DNA from 4 places in the Streptomyces sp. NPDC002809 genome. Region 1 is predicted to be linked to each of the others. Evidence: riboswitches for the same ligand, from Rfam matches in the RefSeq annotation. Region 1 holds a riboswitch; each other region holds the start of a gene.
What was found. A riboswitch is a leader RNA that binds a small molecule or an ion and turns the genes downstream of it on or off. The one in region 1 is predicted to bind cyclic di-AMP.
Positions count from the first base shown of each region.

Region 2: it holds a riboswitch for cyclic di-AMP, as region 1 does, so the genes downstream of both, ABT025_RS15900 (M23 family metallopeptidase) here and ABT025_RS29855 (LysM peptidoglycan-binding domain-containing protein) in region 1, are expected to answer to the same signal.
Region 3: it holds a riboswitch for cyclic di-AMP, as region 1 does, so the genes downstream of both, ABT025_RS29555 (transglycosylase family protein) here and ABT025_RS29855 (LysM peptidoglycan-binding domain-containing protein) in region 1, are expected to answer to the same signal.
Region 4: it holds a riboswitch for cyclic di-AMP, as region 1 does, so the genes downstream of both, ABT025_RS28700 (C40 family peptidase) here and ABT025_RS29855 (LysM peptidoglycan-binding domain-containing protein) in region 1, are expected to answer to the same signal.

Region 1 is NZ_JBEOVJ010000068.1:15,318-20,565, reverse strand. Features, by position in the region: gene ABT025_RS29875 (ABC transporter substrate-binding protein) at 1-38, opposite strand, end outside; gene ABT025_RS29870 (FecCD family ABC transporter permease) at 199-1,278, shown strand; gene ABT025_RS29865 (FecCD family ABC transporter permease) at 1,275-2,324, shown strand; gene ABT025_RS29860 (ABC transporter ATP-binding protein) at 2,332-3,177, shown strand; cyclic di-AMP (ydaO/yuaA leader) riboswitch at 3,462-3,647, shown strand; gene ABT025_RS29855 (LysM peptidoglycan-binding domain-containing protein) at 3,651-4,529, shown strand; gene ABT025_RS29850 (FG-GAP repeat protein) at 4,762-5,248, shown strand, end outside.
Region 2 is NZ_JBEOVJ010000022.1:30,766-36,013, forward strand. Features, by position in the region: gene ABT025_RS15880 (aspartate aminotransferase family protein) at 1-134, shown strand, start outside; gene ABT025_RS15885 (helix-turn-helix domain-containing protein) at 243-851, shown strand; gene ABT025_RS15890 (DUF6126 family protein) at 899-1,075, shown strand; gene ABT025_RS15895 (tyrosine-protein phosphatase) at 1,187-1,999, opposite strand; cyclic di-AMP (ydaO/yuaA leader) riboswitch at 2,473-2,629, shown strand; gene ABT025_RS15900 (M23 family metallopeptidase) at 2,635-3,582, shown strand; gene ABT025_RS15905 (SGNH/GDSL hydrolase family protein) at 3,765-4,610, shown strand; gene ABT025_RS15910 (STM4011 family radical SAM protein) at 4,624-5,248, opposite strand, start outside.
Region 3 is NZ_JBEOVJ010000066.1:39,688-44,935, forward strand. Features, by position in the region: gene ABT025_RS29540 (nucleoside triphosphate pyrophosphohydrolase) at 1-751, shown strand, start outside; gene ABT025_RS29545 (cytochrome P450 family protein) at 805-2,118, shown strand; gene ABT025_RS29550 (transglycosylase family protein) at 2,224-3,177, shown strand; cyclic di-AMP (ydaO/yuaA leader) riboswitch at 3,479-3,650, shown strand; gene ABT025_RS29555 (transglycosylase family protein) at 3,655-4,398, shown strand; gene eno (phosphopyruvate hydratase) at 4,685-5,248, shown strand, end outside.
Region 4 is NZ_JBEOVJ010000062.1:17,809-23,056, reverse strand. Features, by position in the region: gene ABT025_RS28710 (C40 family peptidase) at 1-941, opposite strand, end outside; gene ABT025_RS28705 (hypothetical protein) at 1,298-1,651, shown strand; gene ABT025_RS28700 (C40 family peptidase) at 1,725-2,906, opposite strand; cyclic di-AMP (ydaO/yuaA leader) riboswitch at 2,905-3,069, opposite strand; gene pcrA (DNA helicase PcrA) at 3,328-5,248, shown strand, end outside.

The DNA of each region.
Region 1 (5,248 bases):
ACGCGGCCGCGGGAAGAGAGGGGCGAATGCGGGGCCATGGCCTGGAATCTCCGTTGCGTTCGAGTGATTGAGGCCGGTTCTGGGTCTGCTCCGCCGCACCGAAGGGGGGCAGGGCAGGGCGATTGACGCGGTTTCAGGACATGGAGAGCCCTGGGGACCGCCGCCGTCCGGCCGGTTTACTTAGGTTAGGCTAACCATATGTCGATCGCGCAAGGGGGACGGCCCGAAACCGAAGCCCGCCCCACCGAAACCCCGCCACGGGAGGGACGTGCGGCCGCGTGGTCGGCCGCAGGTCTCGTACTCCTGCTGCCGGCCCTCGTCCTGCTGTCCCTGCTCATCGGCACCGGGTCCAGTTCGGCGGGAGGCGCCTGGGACTATCTCGTCGGCGATCCGGCTGCCCGCGCTGATGCTCAACTGCGCCTCGCCGTCGTGGACGTGCGCCTGCCGCGCACGCTCGCCGCGGTCCTGGTGGGGGCGTGCCTGGGGACGGCCGGGTGCCTCCTGCAGGCCGCCACCCGCAACCCCCTCGCCGAGACGGGACTCCTCGGCGTCAACTCGGGGGCCGCCTTCGCCGTGGTGCTGGGACTGACCTACTTCGGCGCGGACTCGCCCGCCTCGTTGCTGGTGTGGGCCCTGGCCGGAGGCATGGTCGCCAGCGCGGCAGTCCTCCTGTTCGCCGCTTCGGGACGCGGCGGCGGCTCCCCGCTGCGGCTCGTCCTGGCCGGATCGGCGCTGGGCGCCACCTTCCACGGCCTCACCTCTTACGTTCTGCTGGGTACTCAGTCCACCTTCGACACCTACCGCTACTGGACGATCGGCTCGCTCGCGGGCATCGAGATCTCCGACCTGCTGCCCTTGCTGCCCCTGATCGCGGTGGGCCTGCTCACCGCGCTCGGCTGCTCCCGCCCGCTGGCGGCGCTCGGGCTGGGGGACGACGGTGCCCGCTCGCTCGGCCACCACCCCGGCCGGATCCGCCTCGTCGTCGCCGGGGCCGTCTCGCTGCTCGCCGGATGCGCCGTCGCCGTGGCCGGGCCCATCGCGTTCCTCGGACTCTTCGCCCCCTACGCCGCCCGGGCGCTGGCCGGAGCGCGGATGACCGCGGGGCTCGTCCTGTCCGCCCTGATCGCGGCCGACATCATGATCGTCGCGGACATTCTCGCCCGGATCGTGATCCGCCCCTGGGAGACCCCGGTCAGTGTGCTGCTCGCCTTCGTCGGCGGCCCCCTGCTCGTGTGGATCGCCCGCTCCTCCCGCTTGTCCGCGGGGGTCCCGGCGTGACGGACGTGACCCCTCCCGACAGCGTCGTGCTCCGCACCGGAACGCTGTCCTGGCTCCTGCCGAGGCGCAGCGCGCTCGCCGCCGCGGTACTCCTTCCGCTGCTGGCAGTCCTCATCACTCTTGCGGTAATGGCGAGTTCGACCGGAATGAGCCTGTCGGAGACCCTTTCGGGACTGCTCGGAACCGGCGATGCAGGCACCGTCATGATCGTGCGGGAGTTCCGGCTTCCCCGTATCCTCACCGGGCTGCTGGTCGGTGCCGCGCTCGGCATCGCGGGCTGTCTCACCCAGACCCTGGCCGGCAACCGCCTCGCCACGCCGGACCTCGTCGGGGTCAACGAGGGCGCCACCGCCGCCGTGGTCGCGGCCGCCGCGGGGTCCGCCACCGGCATGGTCGGCAACTGGTGGCTCGGGCCGCTCGGTGCCGTAGCCGCCGCGGTCCTGGTCGTCCTGTGCGCCGGGGGAGCGGGCAGCGCCGGCTACCGGCTGCTGGTGGCGGGGATCGGCGTCTCCACGTTCATCGGCGCGGTGAGCGATCTGATCATGTCGCGCGAGAACGACAACACGGCGGGCGGAGTGTTCCTCTGGGCCGTCGGCAGCCTCAACGGGCGTGACTGGGATGCCGGTATGCCGCTTGCCGTGGCCCTGCTCCTCCTCGTCCCGCTCTCGCTGGCGGCCGGGCACCGCCTCCAACTGCTGCGCTTCGGCGATGAGGTGGCGAGTTCTCTCGGAGTCGATCTGCGTCGGGTGCGTACCGTCGCTCTCGTCCTCGCGGTACTTCTGGCGGGTACGGCCGTCGGGGTCGGCGGCCCCATCGCCTTCGTGGCACTGGCGGCGCCGATCCTCGCGCAGCGGCTGACCGGCCCCACCCGGGTGCCGGTCACCGGCTCGGCGCTGACCGGGGCAGCCCTGATCGCAGCGGCCGACGCGATCGGACGCGTCGCCGCTCCGGTCGAACTTCCCGTCGGGGTCGTCACCAGCGTCCTCGGCGGCCCCTTCCTCCTGTGGGTACTGCTGCGGCCGGACCCGGCCGCCGGAAAGGCGTGAACCGCACATGACCGAGAATCCGACCGGTACGAAGGCGGGCCTCGAAGTCCGTGGCCTGCACGCCGGATACCCGGGCCGCCCCGTCGTCGAGAACGTCGGCCTCACCGTCCCCGCCGGACAGGTCGTCGCGATCGTGGGTCCCAACGGCTGCGGGAAGTCGACCCTGCTGCGCACCGTCGCCCGGCTCCACCGGCCGGAGTCCGGCACGGTACTGATCGGCGGGACGGACATCTGGCAGACCGGCCGGCGCAGGGCCGCCCACCATGTCGCCCTGCTGCCGCAGTCGCCGCGCGCCCCCGAGGCGGTCACCGTGGCCGGTCTGGTCCGCTACGGCCGCAGCCCGCACCAGGGGCTGCTGCGCCAGTGGTCGCGCGAGGACGAGCAGGCGGTACGCGACGCACTCGACGCCACCGGCACCACCGCACTGGCCGGCGAGCGCATCGACCGGCTGTCCGGCGGCCAGCGCCAGCGCTGCTGGCTCGCGATGGTCCTCGCCCAGCAGACCCCGGTCGTCCTGCTCGACGAACCCACCAGTGCCCTCGATCTCGGGCATGCCGTCGAGGTCCTGGAACTCGTCCGCGAGGTCGCGGCCACCGGCCGTACCGTCGTCATGGTCCAGCACGACCTCGCCGCCGCGGCCCGTTACGCCGATCTGCTCGTCGCGATGAAGGGCGGCCGGGTCATCGCTCGGGGTGCCCCCCGCGAGACGGTCGACGAGGCCCTGGTGAAGGAGCTGTACGCGCTCGACGCGGACATCCTCCGCGCCCCGGGAGACGGCTCACCGGTCGTGGTGGCGCGCAGCCGGACCGGCGTGGCCGCACAGCCGATACCTGCCCCTTATTGTCCTAATTGAGCGATTCTTCGGAACTGTCGAGAATGCCTGGCGGGGTCGCTTTTCCATGGGGCACACCTCTTGAATATCCGGCAAATCACCCCTTTCGGGCGCAGTGGCCAGCGTCACGTTTCCCGTCCCGGACGCGCGGCCGGAGGCTTCGGTTCCCTGTCGCGCCAAGAAAGTTGACCCGCTCGCATGTGACCGGCGTCCCATATTTCCTTTGATTGATCTTGCGAATCAATTGTGATCAGGAATTCCGGGCTTGTTTCGCCTGCCCTTTCTCGCTTACGGTCACCGTCAATCCGGATGGAACGCCGAATCCTGCCGCCGTCCGGTAACCCGACCACATCACGTGCGGCAGGAGCGGGGGACCCAGGTTTGCCGCCGGTCCGGAATCCGGAGCGGCTAGGGGTGAAGTCGCCATGTGCGGCCGGACATCTCCAGTCCGAACCCGACAGCTCACCTCGCAGGCGGCGGAGAGGAAAAGCGCCATGCCCTTCAAGGGTCAGCACCGTCGTTCCAAGTCCACTTCCCTGACCCGCGGTTTCATCGCCGTGAGCGCAGGAGGAGTCGTCCTCGCACTCCCCCTGATCGCGGCCGGATCGGCTTCTGCCTCCCCCGCTCAGGCAGTCGTCGCGGAAAAGGCCGCAGCCCCGACTTCCGTGACCGGCAAGGAAATTGCCGCACAGAAGACCGAATCCACCACCTATTCAGTGGTCTCCGGTGATTCGCTTTCCAAGATCGCCCGAGGGCATTCCCTCAGTGGCGGCTGGGAGCGTCTCTACCAGGACAACCGGAGTGTGGTGGGCGGCAACCCCGACCTCATTCACCCGGGCCTGAAGCTGACCATCGGCGCCAAGTCCGCGGCCGCAGCCCCCGAGGCCGCGACCAAGAGCGAGTTCAAGGCGGAGAACACTTCCGGCAGCGCCTCGCAGCCGTCGGCCGACCGGGCCGAGAGCACCGACCGCGCCGACCGTTCCCAGCGGACGGCGACGCCCGTCGCCGTGGAGACCGCCGCGACCACCCCCGCGCAGACCGCGACGGCGTACACCGACGACCTCGACGGCTGGATCAAGGAGTCCCTCGCCGTCATGGCCGAGAACGGCATTCCCGGCAGCTACGACAGCATCCACCGCAACATCATGCGCGAGTCCTCGGGCAACCCCCAGATCGTCAACAACTGGGACTCGAACGCCGCCGCCGGCACCCCGTCCAAGGGCCTCCTCCAGGTCATCCAGCCCACGTTCGACGCCTACCACGTGCCCGGCACCTCGCTGGACATCCTGGACCCCGTCGCCAACATCACCGCCGCGTGCAACTACGCGGCCGCCACGTACGGCTCGATCGACAACGTCTTCGGGGCCTACTGAGCCACTGCGGTCCCCCGCCTCCGGGCGGAACCGTGAACAGGGGTGGAAGGGAGCTGAACTGCTCCCCTCCACCCCTTTCGCGATGCCGTACAACCCTTGTGCCGCAGAGCCTGTCCAACAGGGCGCCGGGAGGACAACGGGCTCCTTCCGGCGTCCCCCGGATCAGGGGCCTGGGGGCAGATCGCGGTCCGGCAGGCCCTCGCCCGGTCATCCTTGAACCGAGGAGCCGCTCGTGCGCGCCCACCGTCCGGCCGTCGTTGTCGCGGCCTCATTTCTCCTGATGGCAGGGGCCGCCGCCGTCGCGCCCTCCGCCCACGCCGGCACCCCCGGCGGAACACACGCGGACGACCGCAACTCCGATTTCAACGGCGACGGCTACGAGGACGTGCTCATCGGCGCGCCCGGCGGGACCATCGGCGGCAAGAAGGGCGCGGGCTATGTGACCGTGCAGTACGGCGGGCCGGGCGGCATCGGTACCACCCGGGGCGCCGTCCTCAGCCAGAACACCACCGGGGTGCCGGGCGCCGCCGAGGCGGGGGACGGCTTCGGCCGCGCCCTGGCCTCGGGCGACCTGGACGGGGACGGGTACGACGACGCGGTCGTCGGCCTCCCCGGCGAGAACCTCGAACCGGTGACCGACGCCGGCGGCGTCGTCGTCCTCTGGGGCTCCGCCAAGGGGCTCTCCGGCGTGGACAGCGACTGGCTGCAGGCCGAGGAGC
Region 2 (5,248 bases), on a different contig from region 1:
TGGTGATCGACGACGCGGACGTGGACCGCTTTGTGAGTGCCTTCACGGCCGTGATGGACGACGCGCACAGTGGCGGCGGGCTGATGTGGGACTTCGGGCGGACCCTGGTGAAGCAGGCCGTCGCCAACCGCTGATCAGCAGCGGATCCGTCGGCCGGGCCCGGGTGGCGGACCGGGGCTTCCGGCTTTTGCCTCGGAGGCAAGAAATTTGCCTCCGAGGAAAGTTCCTGGCCCAATGGAAGCATGAATCCTCCAGAAGGAGGGGTGGCCGACGAGCTGCCCGGGGTCGCGCCCCGCCTGCGCGACCTGCGCCGCAGCCGTGGTCTCACCCTGGAGACGGCCGCCCAGCGGGCCGGGCTCTCGCCCGCCCACCTGTCCCGGCTCGAAACGGGCCGGCGCCAGCCGTCGCTGCCCATGCTGCTCGGACTTGCCAGAATCTACGGTACGACGGTCTCCGAGCTGCTGGGCGAGATCCCCCCGGAACGTGACGCGATCGTCCGCGGCCGCAGGTTCGAGGGAGCCGAGGCCGACGGCTGGATGTACCAGCAGGCCGGCGGTCCCGGCCGGGCGATGCAGGCACTGCGTGTCCGGGTCCCGCACGGCGCCCAGGGCGACCTGGTGCGCGTCCATCCCGGCGAGGAGTGGCTGTACGTCCTGGCCGGGCATCTCAGGGTGACCCTCGGGGAAACGGTCCATGACCTCGCCCCCGGGGACAGCGCGCACTTCGACTCGCTCACCCCGCACCGGATCGCGGCCGTGGACCGCGAGGGTGCCGAGCTGCTGTTCGTCCACACCCTGCTGCAGAGCCCCGCCGCCGAGCTGTGTCTCGGCAGCGGGATCCACCGTCGCTGAGGCTTCGCCCCCGCCACCGGCACGCCGATGGCCAGAGAGGACTTGTCATGTCCGATTCCGAGAACTTCGACCCGCTCGGCCCGGGGCGGCCCAAGAACTACGACCCGCAGGAGAAGAAGTTGCCTCGCGGGCTCGTCATCAGGCTGTTCGCCTATCTGGTGGCCGGGCACGTCATCGCGGGCTTCCTCTACCTGCTGTTCGCCGTGGGGATGCACAACCAGTAGCCGTGGGGGTGCGCAACCGGTAGGAGCTGGGATGCGCAACCGGTTGCAGTGGGTGTGCGCCACCGGCAGTCGCGGGGGTGCGCGGCCGGTGGCTGCGGGCCGCCCGGCCGGTCAGGCCTCGTCGAGCAGGCGCTCGCGCAGCCGCTCGCGTGTCTGCGGGGTGATCTTCAGGCCGTCGGCGAGGTACCGGTCGGTGCTGCCCCAGGTCTCGTCGATGGTGGTGAAGGCCGCGGCGAGGTAGTCGGGGTGGGCGCCGAAGAGCGGATTGAGCAGCTCCATCACCTCGGCGGACATTCCGGTGGGAGAGGTGTCGCTGCGGCGGACCTTGTAGCGGCGGTGTGCGTCGTTGGACTTGAGGTAGTCGGACTCGATGGCATCGCGTTCGACGCCGACGGCGAGCAGGGACACCGCGATGGAGAGACCCGCACGGTCCTTGCCCGCGGCGCAGTGCATCAGCGCGGGCACGCTGTCCTCGGCGAGGGCGTGCAGTACCCGGCTGTGCTCGGCCGTGCGGTCCAGGATGATCCGGCGGTACGACGCGATCATGCGATGGGACCCCTTGCCGTCGGCCAGGATCGACCGCAGCTCGTCGATGTCGCCGTCGCGCACCATCCGCCAGAACTCCGCGCCGTCGGCCGGGTCGGTGAGCGGGATGCTCACGTTGCGCACGCCCGGCAGCTCGATGTCCAGGCCGTCCAGCTTGTGGTCGGCGCCGTTGCGGAAGTCGAAGACGGTGTGCAGGCCGAGACCGGAGAGGAACGTGGCGTCCTCGGCCGTGGCGTGTGCCAGGTGACCGCTGCGGTAGAGCCGCCCGTACCGCACCCGGCGGCCGTCAGAGGTGGGCAGCCCGCCCACGTCACGGAAGTTGCGGACACCCGCCAGCTCGGGCTCCGTCGACGGGGTCTGCGGCAGCTGCTGCGTCACGGTCACTCCTGGAGGCTCTGCCGCGGGCGCGTGTCGCCCGCGGGTCCACTCTCGTGACGATACGACATTGATTCCTCGGGCAATCATCTTGGTCGCGCCCCTGTTCCGGGGTCGCGCGACGGTCCACGTGCCCGGCTGCGAGGGTCCGGGGCGCAAGGCTCTCCTGGTCGCGGCACGGCCGATGAGTGAGGCATGTCCGTATTGGGGCTTTTGGTAGAACATGCCCTGTTTGTGCGGGAGATGGCCACCCTCTCGTGAGCGGGATCATATCCGTGACGGTGTGTGGCTGCGGCGCCGTGGGGTATTCCGGACGCCGCGCGGAAATTCAAGATCCTTAATCCACGGAGTGTGACCGGAATTCCGTGTCGTATTTCCGGAGCGGAATCCGAAGTGGAACCCGTGGCTTGTTTCTGTCGTCCCGGCTCGCTTACGTTCACTGTCAATCCGGACGGACCGCCTAATCCTGCCGCCGCCCGGAATTCGCACCCACTCACCGCGTGGCAGGAGCGGGGGAACCAGGTAAGCCGCCGACCGGGAAACCGGCCGGCTCGGGGTGAAGTCGCGCCCGCCGCGACCGGACATCTCCAGTCCGAACCCGACAGCTCACCTCGTAGGCGCCGGAGAGGAAAACCTTCATGCCCATATCGGGTAAGCACCGCCGTCCCAAGTCCAGCACCATCGCCCGTGGCGTCGTCGCCGCGAGCGCCGGCGGAGCCGTCATCGCGCTTCCGCTGCTCGGCGCCACCGGTGCCAACGCCGCGGAGCAGACCGCTCCCGCCACCTCGAAGTCGGCCGCCGCGCACGCCACCCCGGCCAAGCCGGTCGCGAAGAAGCAGGCCGGCACCACGTCCTACTCCGTGGTCTCCGGCGACTACCTGTCGAAGATCGCCGCCCAGCACAAGCTCAAGGGCGGCTGGGAGAAGCTGTACCAGGACAACCGCAAGGTCGTCGGCGACGACCCGAGCCTGATCTTCCCGGGCATGAAGCTGACCCTCGGCGGCAAGTCCGCGAGCCAGGCCTCCACCACCTCCACGGGCTCCACCACGCCGTCGAAGGCCGCGCCCAAGGCTCCGGTCAAGACCGAGACGAAGGCCGCCACGGCCTCCAACTCGTCCTCTTCCTCCTCCGGCGCCTCGTCGTCCGAGGAGTCCTCGGCCCCGGCCGCCCAGAGCAACGACTCCGGCTACGTCCACCCGGTTCCGGGCAACCACACCACCGCCTACCGCGCCTCCGGTGCCAACTGGTCCAGCGGCAGCCACACCGGCATCGACTTCCCCGTGTCCACCGGCACGAGCGTGAAGGCGATCACCTCCGGCACCGTCGTCACCGCCGGCTGGGGCGGCGCGTACGGCAACGAGGTCGTCATCAAGCACGCCGACGGCCACTACTCGCAGTACGGCCACATGTCCTCGCTCTCCGTCTCGGCGGGCCAGACCGTGACCGCGGGCCAGCAGGTCGGCCTGTCCGGCTCCACCGGCAACGCCACCGGCCCGCACCTCCACTTCGAGGTCCGCACGGGCCCGGCGTACGGCTCGGACATCGACCCGATCGCGTACCTGGCGTCGCACGGGATCAACGTCTGATCCAGCAACACCGGTCCGGTGAACCGGACCTGAGCAATGCATAGAGGGACGGTGCGCGGCGGCGCACCGTCCCTCTGCTTATTCCCTCTTTACTAAAAACTGACCGGGTGGTCTATCTCACCACCCGTCAACCCCGTATTACGGTCGCGTAGGTCACATTCGGCGGTGCAGGATATGCCCTTGTGGCAGACGATTCGAACAACATCCAGCAGGGCGTCATCAACCGACAGGGCGCCATCGGGTCGTACGCGGCGATTGGCGACAGCTTCACCGAGGGAGTCGGTGACCCCGGCCCGGACGGAACCTTCGTCGGCTGGGCGGACCGGTTCGCGGTACTCCTCGCGGACCAGCTCCCGGACCCCGAAGCGGCGGCGGGCATCGCGGCCCCCGCGCACGGGAACTTCAGATACGCCAATCTCGCCGTACGAGGACGCCTCCTCGACCAGATAGTCGAGGAGCAGGTGCCGCGCGCAAGGGAACTCGCCCCCGATCTGGTGAGCTTCTGCGCCGGCGGCAACGACATCATCCGGCCGGGCACCGACCCCGACGACGTGGCCGAGCGCTTCGAGCGCGCGGTCGCCGAGCTGACCCGGTCGGTCGGCACCGTCATGGTCACCACCGGCTTCGACACACGTGACGTTCCCGTGCTGCGCCATCTGCGCGGCAAGATCGCCACCTACACCGCCCATGTGCGGTCCATCGCCGACCGCTACGACTGCCCGGTGCTCGACCTCTGGTCCCTGCGTTCGGTGCAGGACCGCCGGGCCTGGGACAACGACCGGCTGCACCTGTCGCCCGAGGGGCACACCAGGGTCGCGCTGCGCGCCGCCCAGGTCCTCGGCCTCGACGTGCCCGCCGACCCGGACCAGGAGTGGCCGCCGCAGGCACAGCGCGGAACGCTCGAAGTGCGGCGCGACGACATCCACTGGGCACGCGAGTACCTGGTGCCGTGGATCGGACGCCGGCTGCGCGGCGAGTCCTCGGGAGACCACGTGGAGGCCAAGCGGCCCGACCTGCTGCCGCTCTGAGAGTCCGCTGTCCTCAGTCGCCCCGGGCTCCCGGAGTACCGGCCGCGGCGGCCGAGGGCGGCGGCAGCGCCGGTATGCGCTCCAGCACTCCGCCGGCGAAGACGTCGTACAGCGGCAGCGTCTCCAGGTGCACATAGCCGATGTGGCAGTCGCAGAGGGCGAGCGGGCAGGCCCGGGGTCCCAGCGCCGTGCGGTAGCTGCCGTCGTAGAGATTGCCGAGCTCGGCGCGGACGAAGTGGCAGCGGCGCACCGTACCCTCACCGTCCACCGAGATCACCGACTCACCGGTCCGGCAGGGCAGACCTGCCGAACGGTGCGGATGGCGGCTGTACGGGAACAGCGGATCGATCGCCGTCCACCGGTCCGCCTCCTGGTCCGTGTAGGTCTGCCCCTCGGCGGCGTTGACCCAGAGGTAGACCTCGTCGGGAAGGGCCGCCCGCAGCCGCCGCGCCTCGTCGAGATGACCGTCGAGCCCGACGACACCCACGCTGTGGCGGATCCCCAGGGACGTCAGCTCCCCGCACCGGCCGAGAAACCGTTCGTACGGTGTCTGGCCCGGGTGGTAGGTGCACCAGAGCGCGATCTTCTCGCGGCCCGCGGTGCCCGCCGCCGCCAGCCACTGCGTACGGCCGCTGAGA
Region 3 (5,248 bases), on a different contig from region 1:
CCTCACCGGCGGCGAGGGCAACCAGCCGCTGACCGACGGACTGGCCCGGCTGGCCGGCTCGGGACGGGTGCAGATGCCGAACCTGGAGCTGCTCCCCGGTTCGTACGATCTTCCCGGCGCCCGGCTCCTCGACCTCGTCCAGGTCATGGACCGGATCCGGATCGAATGCCCCTGGACCTCGCAGAAGACCCACAAGGGCCTCGCCAAGTACGCCATCGAGGAGGCGTACGAACTCGTCGAGGCGATCGAGGACGGCAACCGCGAGGAACTGCGTGAGGAGCTCGGCGACGTACTGCTCCAGGTCGTCTTCCACGCGCGCATCGCGGAAGAGGACGAGGACGAGTCGTTCTCCGTCGACGACGTCGCGGCCACGCTCGTCGAGAAGCTGATCCACCGCCATCCGCACGTCTTCGGCGACGAGACCGCCGAGACGCCGGAGGACGTCCACGCGCACTGGCTGCGGACGAAGGCGATCGAGAAGCAGCGCGAGTCCGTCACCGACGGGGTGCCGCTCGGCCAGCCCGGCCTGGCCCTCGCCGCGAAGCTGGCAAGCCGGGTCCGTACCGCCGGACTCGACGTGGCACTCCCCGAGGGCGACAGCAAGGGCGGCGACGAGGGCGACGGCATCGGCTACCGGCTCCTCGCCCTTGCCGTGCGCGCCCAGGAGGACGGCATCGACCCGGAGGCCGCCCTGCGGGCAGCGGGCCGCGCCTACCGGGACGCCATCAGGGCGGCGGAGGGCGTCGGGTAGCGACGGAGGGCCTCAGCCGGGGCCGGCCGGACGGCAGCGGATAACGTCGTGGGGTGAACGACAGCTCCGACCGCATCCCCACCGGCTGCCCCGCCCACACGGCCCCCGCCGCGCCCGAACTCTTCACGTGGGAGTTCGCCACCGATCCGTACCCCGCCTACGCCTGGCTGCGCGAGCACAGTCCCGTGCACCGCACCACGCTGCCCAGCGGGGTCGAGGCCTGGCTGGTGACGCGGTACGCGGACGCCAGGGAGGCCCTCGCCGACAGCCGGCTGTCCAAGAACCCGGCACACCACGCCGGGTCCGCGCACACCAAGGGGAAGACGGGGATCCCGGGCGAGCGCAAGGCGGAGTTGATGACACATCTGCTGAACATCGACCCGCCCGACCACACCCGGCTGCGCCGCCTCGTGTCCAAGGCGTTCACTCCGCGTCGCATCGCGGAGTTCGCCCCGCGTGTGCAGGAGCTGACCGACCGGCTCATCGACGGTTTCGTCGAGAAGGGGGAGGCGGACCTCATCCACGAGTTCGCCTTCCCGCTCCCCATCTACGCGATCTGCGACCTGCTGGGCGTTCCGAGCGAGGACCAGGACGACTTCCGGGACTGGGCGGGCATGATGATCCGCCACGGCGGCGGCCCGCGCGGCGGGGTGGCCCGTTCCGTGAAGAAGATGCGTGGCTATCTCCTGGAACTGATCCACCGCAAGCGCGAGAACCCGGGGGACGACCTGATCTCGGGGCTGATCCGGGCGAGCGACCACGGCGAGCACCTGACGGAGAACGAGGCCGCCGCGATGGCCTTTATCCTCCTCTTCGCCGGTTTTGAGACCACAGTCAACTTGATCGGCAACAGCATCCACACCCTGTTGGGTCACCCGGAGCAGCGGGCGCAGCTCCAGCGTTCCCTGGCCGCGGGGGAGACGGAGCTGTTGGCCACGGGTGTCGAGGAACTGCTGCGGTACGACGGTCCGGTGGAGCTGGCGACCTGGCGGTACGCCATCGAGCCGCTGACGATCGGCGGGCAGAGGGTGGCCGAGGGTGACCCGGTGCTCGTCGTGCTGGCGGCCGCCGACCGGGACCCGGAACGCTTCCGCAGGCCGGACACGTTGGACCTCTCGCGGCGTGACAATCAGCACCTCGGCTACGGTCACGGAATCCACTACTGCCTGGGAGCACCGCTTGCCCGGCTGGAGGGGCAGGCCGCCCTCGCCACGCTCCTGAAACGCCTTCCGGACCTGCGACTTGCGGGAGAACCTGCCGATTTGCGGTGGCGTGGCGGGCTCATCATGCGCGGACTGCGCACGCTGCCCGTGGAGTTCACCCCGGGGCCGGTGTCCGATGAAGGTGACACTCTGTCAACTCTGTGACTTTCACGTGATCTCTGCTGCATCGACTTGTGACACACGTTCGAGTCCCGCTAGGTTCACCGTTCGACTCACCAGTCACTCGTCAGTCACACGGAAGGCATCCCCATGGGCTCCGCGAACGGCAGACACCGTCGCCCTCGGCAGGCACCCGCGATCATCGTCGCCGCAGGCGTGACCGGTTCGGCCATCGCCATCCCGCTGCTCGGCGCGGCAGGCGCGCACGCAGCCGACGCCTCGACCTGGGACCGGGTGGCCGAGTGCGAGAGCGGCGGCATGTGGAGCGCCGACCTCGGCAACGGCTACTACGGCGGCCTGCAGTTCTCGCAGGAGGTCTGGAAGTCGTACGGCGGTGACTCGTACGCGGAGCGCGCGGACCTCGCCAGCCGCTCGCAGCAGATCGCCGTGGCGGAGAAGGTCCTGGAGGACCAGGGCCCGAAGGCGTGGCCCAGCTGTGCGGTCATCTCGGGCCTCGTCGTGGACAGCGGCCTGCCGGGTGTGGACCCGGGCAGCGCCCCGGCCGACGACACCGCCGGCAGTACGGACCCGTCCGAGGCGGGCGACCCCTCCGGGGACGCCGCCGCGTCGGACGACGCGTCCTCGGACGCGACGACGCCCGCGGACGGGGCCACGGACGACACGGAGGGCGGGAACGGGAAGCCGGACGCGTCCGCCTCGCCGTCGGCCGCACCCTCCGCCACGCCCTCCACGTCGCCCTCCGGGGACGCCTCCGGCGCCGAGGAGGACCCCTCCGGGGGGCAGGAGAAGGGTGGCAAGCACCGGGGCGCTCCGGCCCCCGAGGGGACCCGGAGCGGCGGCGGCGACCGGGATGCGGGGCGGCACGCCTCGCGAGGTGACGGTGGCGCACGCGACACCGGCGCCCCGGCATCTGACGGCACGTACACCGTCCGCGCCGGCGACAACCTCTGGTCGATTGCTGATGCACAGAAGCTGCCGGGAGGCTGGACCGGGCTGTACGAGGCCAACAAGGCCGAGGTGGGCTCCGACCCGGACCTCATCCTGCCTGGCCAGAGCCTTGATCTCGGCATGAAGGCCGAGTGAGAGCGGTCTGATGATCAGCTGAAAACACCCCAAAAGTTGGGGTAGTTAAGAGGCCTATGTCCCACTTTTGACCAAGTGAGACATGGGTCTCTTCGCGTGAACTGGCGCGTCTTGTTCGGGAGGTCCCGCCGCAGCCGTTCCCACCTGCGCAAACAGTGCTTCTTCGGATGCAAGTAAGGGCTGTTTATCCGGTATGTCCATCTTTGGATATGAGGGGTGGGTGTGTTTACGGTCGGAACCGCTCGCACCGCGGGCCCCGTCGACCGTCACGCCGAATCCTGCCGTCGGTCGAAGGGAACAGACGCGTAAAGCGCCGTAGGCAGGAGCGGGGGACCCAGGTAAGCGCCGGGCCCGGTCGTCGCAAGACGCACCAGGACCGGCTTGGGGTGAAGTCGTGCGCTAGGACGTGCGACCGGGCAACTCACTTGGCCCGAACCCGACAGCTCACCTCGTAGGCGTCGGTGAGGAGAAGTCTCGATGCTGCTCAACAGCAAGGGCAACAAGCACCGTCGCCCGTCCAAGGCCGTCCGTATCGCCACGCTCGCCGGTGTCACCGGTGCCGCCATCGCCGTGCCCCTGATGGGTGCCACCGGCGCCTCCGCCGCCTCCGTGTCCACGTGGGACGCCGTCGCCCAGTGCGAGTCCGGTGGCAACTGGTCCATCAACACCGGCAACGGCTACTACGGCGGCCTGCAGTTCTCGCAGTCCAGCTGGGCCGCCGCCGGCGGCACCCAGTACGCGGCCCGCGCCGACCTGGCCACCAAGGCCCAGCAGATCGCTGTCGCCGAGAAGCTCCTCGACCTGCAGGGCCCGGGCGCCTGGTCCTGTGCCGGTGCCGGCAACCTGAGCAACGACGGTGTCGACCCGGGCGTCGACACCGGCTCCTCCGCCGCCAAGACGGAGACCGCCCCGAAGCAGGAGTCGGCGCCGGTCCAGCAGGCCGAGCCGAAGAAGGCCGAGCGCGCCGAGGCCCCCGCCACCAACCGCTCGGAGCGTTCGGCCGCCCCCAAGGCCGAGTCGAAGACCGTCACCACCCCGACCGGCAAGAAGGTCGAGAAGGGTGACGGCGAGTACAAGGTCGTCACCGGCGACTCCCTGAGCAAGATCGCCGCCGACCACAAGGTCAAGGGCGGCTGGGAGCAGCTCTTCAAGCTGAACAAGGACATCGTCACGGACGCCGACCTGATCTACCCGGGTCAGCAGCTCCACCTGACGAAGTAGTCGCGATCTCTCCTCGCCGAATCACTCCGGCCGCCCCGGTCCGGTGCGCATCTTCCCCCCGTGCGTGCCGGGCCGGGGTCGGCCGGTTTCGGCGTGATCGTTCAACTGTTGTAGTTACTCGTCAGTAAAATTCTGGCCCTTTGTCCGGCTGTGCCCGCCCTTGAGTCCTTTTTCGTCCCAGGGGACGGGCGGTCGGCCGGTTGATGCGGCCCGGCCGGTTAGGCTCTTGTCGCAAGGCCAAAGCGACCCTGCACCACCAGCGTCATATCCCAGAAGGAGATGCCTCGTGCCGTCCATCGACGTCGTCGTAGCCAGGGAAATCCTCGACTCCCGCGGAAACCCCACGGTCGAGGTCGAGGTCGGCCTCGACGACGGCAGCACGGGCCGTGCTGCCGTTCCGTCCGGCGCCTCCACCGGTGCGTTCGAGGCCATCGAGCTTCGTGACGGAGACCCCAACCGCTACCACGGCAAGGGTGTCGAGAAGGCCGTCCTCGCCGTGATCGAGCAGATCGGCCCGGAGCTCGTCGGTTACGACGCGACCGAGCAGCGGCTGATCGACCAGGCGATGTTCGACCTGGACGCCACGGAGAACAAGGGCTCGCTCGGCGCCAACGCCATCCTCGGCGTCTCGCTCGCCGTGGCCCACGCCGCCTCCGAGGCCTCGGACCTGCCGCTGTTCCGCTACCTCGGTGGCCCGAACGCGCACCTGCTGCCCGTCCCGATGATGAACATCCTCAACGGTGGGTCGCACGCCGACTCCAACGTGGACATCCAGGAGTTCATGATCGCCCCGATCGGCGCGGAGTCCTTCTCCGAGGCCCTGCGCTGGGGCGCCGAGGTCTACCACACG
Region 4 (5,248 bases), on a different contig from region 1:
AGGCCGACGTGGGTGATGCCCGAGTAGAAGAACACCAGGTCCCCAGGAGCGAGTTCGGAACGTGAGACGCGCTTGCCCGCGTTGATCTGGGTGTACGTGGTCCGGGGGAGCGAGAGGCCGGCGGAGCGGTAGGCGGCCTGGGTGAGGCCGGAGCAGTCGAACGAGGAGGGGCCGGTGGCGCCCCACACGTACGGCTTGCCGAGCGCGGTGTACGCGAAGGCGACAGCTTCCGCGGCGCGGGCGTTGGGTGCCCGGACCGCGCCGCGCGGGGCGCTGCGGTCGGCGTGGGCGTCGCCGCGGCCGCCCTCGGAGGCGTCGTAGGAGGCGCGCTCGGCGGGGGAGAGGCGGGCCAGCAGCTGCCGGGCCTCGGCGAGTTTGGTGCGGACCGTCGCCTTGTGCTTCCGCAGGGCGGCCTGGCGGGCGGCGAGCTCGGTCAGCCGGCCGGCGGCCTCGGCGCGGACCTGGGCCACGTCCGCGACCTGGCGCTGCACGGCACGGACCTCGGTGGCGCGCCGCTCGCCGGCCCGGTCCACGTACGAGGCGCGCCGGAGGTACTGGTCGGGGTCCGAGGAGAGCGCCAACTGCACGGCGGGGTCGATGCCCCCGGAGCGGTACTGCGCGGCGGCGTACGAACCCAGCGCGTCGCGCGCGGCGTTGAGCCGGTCGGTCCTGCGGGCGGCCTCGTCGCGCAGGGCGTCCACGGACTTGGCGGTGGCGGCCGCCTTCACCTTCGCGCCGTTGTACTGCTCCGTGGCGACCTCCGCCTCCCGGTACAGCCGGTCCACCTCGGCCTTCACCTGCGCGGGGGTCGGCGCCGGATCGGCGTGCGCGGATCCCGGCAACGCGGCGGCGGTCGCGGCCCCGGCGAGGGCGAGCGTCGCTGCGGTGCGGGCAGCAGAGCCGGTGTACGGGCGCTGCTTGGGCTTCCGGTGCGCTGCCACGAGGGCGGGCGTCCTTCCTTTCGACGGCCCGCCGGGGTCTACCGACGGGCCCGCCCGGCCCGGCGGCGGGCCGCCAACAGGGGGAGCGGCCCGCCGCCGGAACCTCGGCGGGGTGACCGGGAACGCCGTCCGGGTGCGGATCGGCGGTGTACCGGCCACCTGCACAGGGACGCTAAACCCGGGACACGGGAAAGAGTTGTAATGACGCCTATTGTCTTAATTTGGCGTTGCATTGTCGCCGGATGATCGGAAAAATTGCACCAGAGTCAGGCAATTGGTGCATCTCGCGGTCAAGTGGTCACTTAGGCCGACCGGGCTGCGGAGTGCTGATATGGCCGGGGCTAGGCTGCGGAACCATGCGTGTACTCATCGATGTCTTCGTCGCCCTGCACATCATCGGCATCGCCTCCCTGCTGGGCGGGTTCCTCACCCAGATGAAGGCGATGGGCGCGGGCACGGCACGGTTCGTCCCGGCCATGCTGCACGGCGCGCTGACCATGCTGGTCACCGGAATCGCGCTGGTCGGGCTCGACCAGGCCGACGACCACCCCGTGAACAACGTCAAGATCGGCATCAAGCTGCTGATCCTGGTCGTGATCCTCGGGCTCGTCTACGTCAAGCGCGACGAGGAGAAGGTCGACAAGGGCCTCTTCGCCGCGGTCGGTGGACTCACGATCGTCAACATCTTCATCGCCACGCTCTGGACCTGAGCCCTCGCTCACGCCGCTGCCCGGACCCATGGGGTCCGGGCAGCGGCGTTTTCGCGACGAGGGCGAGGAGAGGTCAGCCCGGTCGCACGCTCCCGTAGATCGGCATGTAGAAGATCGACTCCTCGCGCACGTTCGCCCCCGGCTTCGGCGCGTGGATCATCATGCCGTCGCCCTTGTAGATGCCGACGTGGCTGATGTCGTCGTAGAAGAAGACCAGGTCCCCGGGCTGCAGATCCGCCGTGGCGATCCGGGTGCCGACGTTCACCTGGTCCCAGGTGGTCCGCGGAATGTCGACGCCGGCCGCCTTCCAGGCCGCCTGGGTGAGCCCCGAGCAGTCGTACGAGGCCGGGCCGGTGGCTCCCCAGACGTACGGCTTGCCGAGCTGCGCCCTGGCGAACGCCATGACCTTCTCGGCCTTGGTCGAGGCTTCGGTCCCCGAACCCGAACCCGAACCCGAGCCGGTGCCGCTCCCCGTGTCCGTACCGTTCCCGCTCCCGGTGCCGGCCTCCTTGGCGGCCTCCGCGGCCTTGCGGGCGGCCTCGGCCTTCGCGGCGGCCTGCTTCTTCGCCAGTTCCGCCGCCTTGCGCTCGGCCTCCGCCTCCTTCTTGCGCTCCAGCTCCGCCAGGCGCGCCTTCTCCTCGGCGGTCAGCTTCGACAGCAGGCTGCGGGCCTCGGACAGCTTCGTCTGGACGTTCTGCTTGCTGGTGCGCAGCGTCGCCTGCGACTCGGTGAGCGTCTCCAGGCTCACCACGGCCTCGGCCCGCTGCTTGGACGCCTTCGCCTGCTGCGTACGGAAGTCCGACACGGCGCGCGTCTGGCGCTCGGTCATCCGGTCCATGAGGTGGGTCTGGTCGAAGAACGACTGCGGGTCGTCGGCCAGGAAGAAGGTGGCGGTCGGAGCGAGGGCGCCGCCGCGGTACTGGGCGGCGGCATAGGTGCCGAGTGTCCTGCGGGCCTCGTTCAGCTTCTCGGTGCGCCGGGCGACATCGTCCAGCAGGGTGTCCACCTTGGAGCGCTGCTTGGTCGTCGCTTCCTTCGCCTGGTTGTACTGCTGGGTCGCGGTGCCCGCCTGGCGGTAGAGGTCGTCGACCTTCTTCTGCACGTCCTCGATGCTGGGCTTGGGGGCCGGGGCGGCCAGTGCGCTCTGCGTGGACAGCAGAGTCACCGACGCCAGCGCGGCCGTCGTGAGCCCGACGGCGGGGCCGGTGTTGCGCACCAGGGTGCGCGGTTTGCGATGCGACGCCAAGGCCGGCATCTCCTTCCGTGGACCGCCTACCGGGTTAGCTGTCGGGTTCGGGCGGAACGGAAGGCTGCCCTACGGTCCTGGTGGGGGATTCGGACCGATTCACCCCGGTGATGCGTGTGGGTCCCCGGTTCCCGACTCCTGACGCGGAGCCCGGATTCGGCGTGGACGCCCGCTCGGCGTGGATCGCCTCTGGGGGTACGGGCCGCCCGAACGAGCACGCTAGCCAACTCATGGTGTCGTTGTGAAGGTTGATGTTCGATATGCCCGATACATTTTCGTGACCTCGACGGATCGGGGCGCTGCGGAGCAGGTGGGGCCGGAATTCCCCCACTCCGTGCGGTCCGCCGCTTGCTCTGTGTGTCCGGTCGCGAGTGCGTGGTTGGTCACTCGGGCCCGGAGTGTCAGTGCGCACGCCTAGACTCGGGAGGCGATGAGCAGCCTCTTTGACGACAGTTTCCTGGCCGGCCTCCAGCACACGGAGGAAGGGCCCCCGCCGCCCCCCGAGGACTCCGCACCCGAAGCGGTGCCGGAGGACCTCTTCGCAGGCGTATTCGACGGGCCCCCGCCGCCCCGCGACGCGTACTACCGCGACGGTGCCCACCGCCCGGTCGTCGACGCCGCCGCGCTGCTCGACGGGCTGAACACCGAGCAGCGCGCAGCCGTCGTGCACGCCGGGTCCCCGCTGCTCATCGTCGCCGGTGCCGGTTCGGGCAAGACCCGTGTGCTGACCCACCGCATCGCCCACCTGCTGGCCGAGCGCGGGGTGCACCCGGGCCAGATCCTGGCGATCACCTTCACCAACAAGGCCGCGGGCGAGATGAAGGAGCGCGTCGAGCAGCTCGTCGGGCCGCGGGCCAACGCCATGTGGGTCATGACCTTCCACAGCGCGTGCGTACGGATCCTGCGCCGCGAGTCGAAGCGGCTCGGCTTCACCTCGTCGTTCTCGATCTACGACGCCGCCGACTCCAAGCGCCTCATGGCCCTGGTCTGCCGCGATCTCGACCTCGACCCGAAGCGCTTCCCGCCGAAGTCGTTCACGGCGAAGGTCTCCAACCTGAAGAACGAGCTGATCGACGAGGAGACCTTCGCCGGCCAGGCCGCGGACGGCTTCGAGAAGACCCTCGCCCAGGCCTACGCGCTGTACCAGTCCCGGCTGCGCGAGGCCAACGCCCTGGACTTCGACGACATCATCATGACGACGGTGCACCTGCTCCAGGCGTTCCCCGACGTCGCCGAGCACTACCGCCGCCGCTTCCGGCACGTCATGGTCGACGAGTACCAGGACACCAACCACGCGCAGTACACCCTCGTGCGCGAGCTCGTGGGTCCGGCGGGCGAGGCCGACGCCCCGGGAGAGCTGTGCGTCGTGGGTGACGCGGACCAGTCGATCTACGCCTTCCGCGGCGCGACCATCCGCAACATCCTTCAGTTCGAGGAGGACTACCCGGACGCGACGACGATCATGCTGGAGCAGAACTACCGCTCCACGCAGACGATCCTGTCCGCGGCCAACGCCGTCATCGAGCGCAACGAGAGCCGTCGTCCGAAGAACCTCTGGACCAACGCCGGCACCGGTGCCCGGATCACCGGATACGTCGCGGACACCGAGCACGACGAGGCGCAGTTCGTCGCGGACGAGATCGACCGGCTCACGGACGCCGGGGACGCGAAGGCGGGCGACGTCGCCGTCTTCTACCGTACGAACGCCCAGTCCCGCGTCTTCGAAGAGATCTTCATCCGCGTCGGCCTGCCCTACAAGGTCGTCGGCGGAGTGCGCTTCTACGAGCGCAAGGAGGTCAGGGACGTCCTGGCCTACCTCCGGGTCCTCTCCAACCCCGAGGACACCGTCCCGCTGCGGCGCATCCTGAACGTGCCCAAGCGCGGCATCGGCGACCGGGCCGAAGCGATGATCGACGCCCTGTCGATGCGCGAGAAGATCTCCTTCCCGCAGGCGCTGCGCCGTGTCGACGAGGCGTACGGCATGGCGGCCCGCTCGTCGAACGCGGTGAAGCGGTTCAACACGCTGATGGAGGAGCTCCGCACGATCGTGGAGTCCGGCGCCGGACCGGCCGTCGTGCTGGAGGCCGTCATGGAGCGGACCGGCTATCTCGCCGAACTCCAGGCGTCCACCGACCCGCAGGACGAGACCCGGATCGAGAACCTCCAGGAACTCGCTTCCGTGGCTCTCGAGTTCGAGCAGGAGCGGGCGGAGGAGGAGGGCGCGGGCACGCTCGCCGAGTTCCTGGAGAAGGTCGCGCTCGTCGCCGACGCCGACCAGATCCCCGACGAGGACGAGGACGGCTCCGGTGTCGTCACGCTGATGACGCTGCACACCGCCAAGGGCCTCGAAT